Regions from separate parts of the Dechloromonas sp. ARDL1 genome, predicted to be linked through region 2. Evidence: riboswitches for the same ligand, from Rfam matches in the RefSeq annotation. Region 2 holds a riboswitch; the other holds the start of a gene.
What was found. Region 2 has a riboswitch for cyclic di-GMP ahead of AB6Q56_RS01620 (hypothetical protein). Riboswitches for the same ligand answer to the same signal wherever they lie in the genome.
Positions count from the first base shown of each region.

Region 1: it holds a riboswitch for cyclic di-GMP, as region 2 does, so the genes downstream of both, AB6Q56_RS15275 (S8 family peptidase) here and AB6Q56_RS01620 (hypothetical protein) in region 2, are expected to answer to the same signal.

Region 1 covers NZ_CP168939.1:3,078,568-3,081,926, forward strand. The annotation lists gene AB6Q56_RS15265 (YbhB/YbcL family Raf kinase inhibitor-like protein) at 1-293, shown strand, start outside; gene AB6Q56_RS15270 (ABC transporter substrate-binding protein) at 674-1,822, shown strand; cyclic di-GMP riboswitch class I at 1,933-2,030, shown strand; gene AB6Q56_RS15275 (S8 family peptidase) at 2,092-3,359, shown strand, end outside.
Region 2 covers NZ_CP168939.1:323,587-326,945, forward strand. The annotation lists gene AB6Q56_RS01605 (pseudouridine synthase) at 1-487, shown strand, start outside; gene AB6Q56_RS01610 (DUF192 domain-containing protein) at 484-930, shown strand; gene AB6Q56_RS01615 (chorismate--pyruvate lyase family protein) at 930-1,460, shown strand; cyclic di-GMP riboswitch class I at 1,603-1,700, shown strand; gene AB6Q56_RS01620 (hypothetical protein) at 1,709-2,272, shown strand; gene AB6Q56_RS01625 (YkgJ family cysteine cluster protein) at 2,322-2,858, opposite strand; gene AB6Q56_RS01630 (superoxide dismutase) at 2,934-3,359, opposite strand, start outside.

The sequences.
Region 1 (3,359 bases), 1.8 Mb from region 2:
TTGTCGTCAATATCCCCGGAACTACACAGGCTCTGGCTCAAGGGGCAGGCAAGCCACAGGCAAAGCTGCTGCCAACCGGCGCACGGCAAGTCCGTACGGATTTTGGCGAACCTGGCTATGGCGGCGCATGCCCCCCTGCTGGTGACAAGCCGCATCGCTATATTTTTACCGTCCACGCCTTGAAAGTAGAGAGCCTAGACCTTCCAGACAATGCGACGGCAGCCTTGGCCGGATTCATGATCAATGCCAACACGATCGGCAAAGCGAGCCTAACCGTCCATTACGGACGCTAGGATCAAGCACCTCCCGATTCCAAGGCACTTCGCCAGCGCCTCCAGGAGAACCCTCCTGACGGATCATGCGCTTCCATTTTGTGTACAAGGCACCACGCACCAGCAAGATCATTGGTAGCGATCGGGGTAGCGAGATGGCATCGACAGTCGCCACCACAGTGCTCCTGCCAGACATGATTTGCAGTCGTCGCAAAGGTAGATTACGACTATCGACTGATAATTTGCCGGTAGCACACAGGGAGACAGCTGGCTCCGGCATCTGAAGCGGCATCCAAGCTGCCCAGGGGCCTGCGAAAAATCGCAGGCCTTTTGCGTTGCCTCAGCCGGATTCAACCCACCCTATCTATAATCTCCGTTTTGCCACCGTTCCGGAGATTGCCTTGAATCTGCGCCGAGTTTCCTCCCTTCTTGCCCTGATGCTGGCCAGCAGTTTCGCCACAGCCGATATCAAGATCGGCGTCATTGCCTCCTCGACCGGGCCGACGGCTGCTGTCGGCATTCCGCAAAAGAACACCGTCGCCCTGCTGCCGACCGAGATCGGCGGGCAAAAGGTCGAGTACGTGGTACTTGACGATGCTTCCGACCCGACCAACGCGGTAACCGGCGTCAAAAAGCTCATCTCGGAATCGAAGGTGGATGCATTGATCGGCCCGACGACGACGCCGGCCGCGCTGGCAATTCTCGACTTCGTCGCCGAGTCGAAGGTGCCGCTGGTGACTACGGTTGGCTCGTCGGCGATCATTCTGCCGCTCGACGACAAAAAACGCTGGGTGTTCAAGACGACGCAGAACGACGACCTGATCGCCTCGGCGCTGATCGAGCATATGACGGCTTCCGGCGTGAAGACGCTCGGGTTCATCGGCTTCAACGATCCTTACGGCGAGAACTGGTTCAAGGTATTCAGCACCATGGCCGAGAAGGCAGGCCTGAAGCTGCTGGTCAGCGAACGCTACAACCGGACCGACCAATCGGTCACCGGGCAGGCGCTCAAGATCATCACCGCCCGGCCGGATGCCGTGCTGGTAGCCGCTACCGGCGGACCGGCCGTGCTGCCGCAGACCAGCCTGCAGGAGAAGGGTTACAAGGGCCGTATCTATCAGACCCACGGCGTGGCGACCAACGACTTCATCCGCATTGGCGGCAAGGCGGTCGAAGGCACGCTGATGGCCGGCGGCCCGATGCTGGTGGCGGCAGACCTGGCTGCCACCAACCCGATCAAGTCGGTTGCCCAGGGCTATATCAAGGCCTATGAAGGCAAGTACGGCGCCGGCACGATGTCCACCTTTGGCGCCAACACCTACGATGCCGGCCTGTTGCTGCAGAAGGCCATCCCGGCTGCGCTGAAAAAAGCCAAGCCGGGCAACCTCGAGTTCCGTGAAGCCTTGCGCGATGCGCTGGAACAGTCCAAGGAAGTGGTCGGCGCGCAAGGTGTGTTCAACATGAATGCACAGAACCACAATGGGATGGATCAACGTGCCCGCGTCATGATGATGGTGAAGGATGGACGCTGGGTTCTGCTCAAGGAGTGAAACCACTTGCCCAGCAAGGGATACCGGAATTTCAGCAAGGGAATCAATGACCGGCCATCATCGCCGGTCATTTTTTTCTTGCATTCCTAGCATTACAAAATTACAATAAACAACAATTTTGGCAAACCCGTGCGAAAGCCGGGGACGCAAAGCCACCGGGCTGACGGATGCGGCACTGACGCAAATCCAAGCTAGCGGGGTTGCCGGGTAGCGATTCCTGCCACCTGACCGTCTCCTGATTGGCGCACATCTGCACCCGGAGACTCGCGATGATCGCCCAACGCCCGCATCACCCGCTACCCCTCAAGCAGTGTTCGTACGCCGTACTGCTTGCGATGACCTGCTTCACTTACGCCAAGCAGGCCCACGCACAAACCTATGCTCCCTGGCTACGCCAGATCGGCATCACCAACACCATCGAATCGGCCGCAAAATGGGGACAGGGGCAGTTGCTGGGCGTCGTAGACACCGGCATCAATGCCACTCACCCGCAGTTCGCCGCAGGTCAAGTGTCGCAGGCGCTGAGCTCCTGTGCCTCAGTCTCCTTCCGCTGCTCCAACGGCTTTGCCGACGATAACGGCCACGGCACGGCGGTTGCCAGCATCGCCGCCGGCAATCGGACATCACAATTCAGCACGGTCACGGCGGGCGGCTACACCACGGTCGCCGGCAACTTCATCGGCGTTGCACCGGCAGCCAACATCTTCTCGGAAAAAGTTCTGAATGCAGCCGGCTCCGGCTATTCGACCGATGTCGCCAACGGCATCAAGAAGGCTGCCGACGCAGGCGCCTGGGTGATCAACGTCTCGATCACTTACGGCAACGATGCCAACACCGTCGCCGCCATCAACTACGCGGCGTCCAAAGGCGCGTTCATCGTCTGGGCCGGCGGCAACAGCGCCCAGAACCTGTTGAGCAACCTGAGCACCAGCGGGCTCAGCGCCGCAGCAATCCAGCGCCTGATTTTTGCCGGTTCGGTCAATAGTGCCAATGTCGCCTCCAGTTTTACCAACAAGCCGGGCAGCGGCAACCTGGTCAGCACGACAGGAGCTACCACCAACTACGCCGCACGCTGGATCATGGCACCGGGCGAATCCATCATCGCCCCCTATACCCTTGCCGGCAACAGCGCCTATTCGTTGTGGTCCGGCACCTCGATGGCGGCCCCCGTTGTCAGTGGAGCGCTGATGCTGCTGCAAAACGCCTGGCCTATCCTGAAGACCAACGGCACGACCGCCAACCTGCTGCTGGCGACGGCCACCGACCTGGGAACCAAGGGAACGGACAGCACTTACGGTACCGGCCTGGTCAACATGCAGGCCGCTTTCAACCCCTACGGCGCACTGACCGTGACCAAGGCCAACGGACAGACCATTGCCGTCAGCTCGCTGACCGGCAGCCTGCTATCCAGCGGCGCCCTCGGCTCCCTGAGCACCATCCAGACAAAACTGGCCAACTACACGGCCTTCGACGGCTATGCCCGTAATTTCAGTGTCAATCTGTCCGGCCTGATCAAGACACCGAGCAGCCCGGCAAC
Region 2 (3,359 bases):
CATTTCACTCAAGGGCGTTTATGTTGCCGGGCGACTGGATGCCGACAGCGAAGGGCTGCTGCTGCTGACCGACGATGGGAAGTTGCAGGCGCGGATCGCCGACCCAAAGCATAAACTGGTGAAAACCTACTGGGCGCAGGTTGAAGGCATTCCGGATGAGGTGTCGCTGGATCGCCTGCGCGCCGGCATCGCGCTTTCCGATTTCACGGCGCAGCCTGCCCGGGTGCGCCGGATCGAAGAACCTGCGGGATTATGGGAGCGCGACCCGCCGATTCGTTTCCGGGCTGCGATTCCGACTGCGTGGCTGGAAATCAGGATTTCCGAGGGCAAGAATCGCCAGGTTCGGCGGATGACGGCGGCCATCGGGTATCCTACGCTGCGACTGGTTCGGGCCGCGATTGGCTCGGCTACCCTGGACGGCCTGCCGCTCGGGCAATGGCGCCGGATCGATGGCAGCTACAAGGATTTGCAAGGACGCTTGGAATGAATAACAAGATTGTGATGGCCGGACTGGCCGTATTGACCTTCGCCGGAAGTGCCATGGCGCAATCAGCGATGCCCGTGCTGGAGCTGACGAGCGGCATGTACCGCATCGAGGCCGAGGTCGCCGCGACCGACCCGCACCGTCAGTTGGGTCTGATGAATCGCAAGAGCATGCCGCCGCAGCACGGCATGTTGTTCGTGTTCAGTCACGAAAACACGCATTGCATGTGGATGCGCAATACGCTGTTGCCCTTGTCGGTGGCCTTCATGGATGCCAGCGGCACGATCATCAATATTGAAGACATGCAGCCGCAGACCGAGGACAACCACTGTGCCCGCCGCCCAGCACGTTTTGCGCTGGAAATGAATGCCGGTTGGTTCGCGCAGCGTGGTATCAAGGCTGGCATGAAGATCAATGGCATCGACAAGGCGCCGCGTCCGCAGTAATGAAGCGTAGTAAATGGCGGTCGCGCCTTGCCGGCGGGCCGCAATCCCCTGTTTTGTGTTCGTGGCTGACCGAGCCGGGTTCGCTTACGGCGCGCTGCCTGAAATCCAGCCGGCAGTTCAGTGTTCGCCTCTTGCGCTTTGGCAAGGGCCAGGCGCTTGCCGACGAAGCTATCGATGGCGGCTGCGACGGTGCCTTGGCCTGGGTACGCGAGGTCGTGCTCGTCTGTGACGATAAGCCGGTCATCTTTGCGCACACGACGCTGGCGGCCTCGGGAAGTGGTCGTCTGACACGCTGGATGGCGCGTCTTGGCTCCCGTTCCTTGGGGTCGCTGCTTTTCGCTTACCCTGGATTTACGCGCGGGCGAATCGAATTCCTGCGCCTCGACGGCCGTCACCCGCTGTATCGGCGCGCTGCGGCCCTATGCTCGCCGCCTAGACATCTCTGGGCGCGACGGTCATTGCACCGCTTGGATGATCAGCAGGTTCTGGTTACCGAAGTGTTCTTGCCGGACATACTTGGCCTCGGCTAGGTTTTGGCAGCCGGCCTGCCAAAAAAATTGCGGCAGCAAGTTGACATAAATCAATTAATTCATAAAAATAACGTCAATGGTGATTTGTTTGTCAAAATCACCATTCAAGGGGTGGGTTCAGTTGCAAGCTGTGCTCGCTCTTGTCCGAAAAAGGCACACCCGACCGAAAGGCGGGGTCGCAAAGTCACCGGTCTACCGGGCGAAGCTTCAGCTTCACCCCACGATAGCGGGATTGCCGGAGGTTCTTCATGGACGTCTTTCGCCGTGTTGCTCGCCACATCGTGTTGGTGCTGTTATTCGCAGTTTCCGGCAGCAGTTCCGCAGATATTGCCGATCCTGCAAACGAAGGTGCGCGCTGGGCTTGCTGGTATGCACCTGCTCAATTGACGGTCCAATGCCTGCTTGCCCGTGCGCCGGTCAATGGTCATACGCAGCGAGCTGCCGAAGTCGCCAATCGCATGGATCGCCGCTTGCCTGCGCTGGTGCGGACGATCTGGGGCAGCCCGGAGCAACTGGCCGGGGATCGTATCAGTATTCCCCTGATGAACGTGCCGTTCGAGATGAATTATGTCGGCGTTCTCGCCAAATCAGTGATGTGCGGTTCGCGGAGGGATTGTTCGGTGCATTTCGACAGCAACCCCGATGGTCTGGCGCCGGTTCGTGCGGCCGCCATTGAATCCGGCCGCAGCGAAGCGGAGGTGATGGCCGAAATGAGTGCACAGGGTATTCAGCTTGCGCAGTCGGAGGCTGAGCCGACATCTATTGCTCCTGCCCCTGTCAAGAAGCTGCCGCGTGGGATGCTGCGAAGCTAATGCATTTCCGGGGGGATTGCCGATGCGGCGGGTGCAAGGGGGGCGGGGGTTAGTTACGCGTACTGCGCGGTTTTCTCACGGATAGCGTCACCAGGAAGGGGAACTCATCGTCCGCTGACTGGGTGATTCGAGCGGCGGGGCCGAGGCTGCGGGTGATCCAGGTTTTCAGTGCCTTGAGGTCGACCGCTTCGCAGCGCAGATCGGCGATGAGATCGCCCCGGTCTTCATAGACCGGAAAGTCGGTGCAACCAACAGGTTTCAGATGTTGCCCGTAGATTCGGCATGCCCCCCGGGGCTCATCGTAGGCCGGGCAGGGTTTGCCGTGCACGTAGTAACGTCCGCCGCTTTCGCGGATTTCCTCGGGGCCTTTGCCGGAGGAGAGTGCCTTGTCAAATACCGGGCGCGATTCGCGCACCTGCCAGAGGGTTTTGATCTGCTTCCACTCGAGGTCGAGAACCAGTGTTTCGAGTTTGCAGCAAGGCTGCGAACAGCCCGGGCAGTGCGGAATGATCTCGGCGGTCTGGTAGGCCGCGGCAGCGGCGGCCAGTTCTTGGGCGAGAAGGCGGCGGGTATTCGGCGAGGTCATCGGGAAATGGACGGCAAAGCGATGGGAACAAAAAAGGGAGCGCGACGGCTCCCTTTCATTGCTTTTATGGGTCAATCAGGCGAAGTTGGCTTCGGCAAAGGACCAGTTGACCAGCGAGGCCAGGAAGGTTTCTACGAACTTCGGACGGAGGTTGCGGTAGTCGATGTAGTAGGCGTGTTCCCAGACGTCGACGCAGAGCAGGGCCTTGTCGCCGGTGGTCAGCGGGGTGCCGGCGGCGCCCATGTTGACGATATCGACCGAGCCGTCGGCCTTCTTGACCAGCCAGGTCCAGCCAGAGCCGAAGTTGCCGACGGCAGAGGCTTGGAAGGCGGCCTTGAAGGCATCCAGCGAGCCCCACTTGGCGTCGATGGCAGCGGCCAGGGCACCGGTCGGGGCGCCGCCGCCGTTCGGCTTCATGCAGTTCCAGAAGAAGGTGTGGTTCCAGACCTGGGCAGCGTTGTTGTAGATGCCGCCGGCCGGAGCCTTCTTGACGATGGCTTC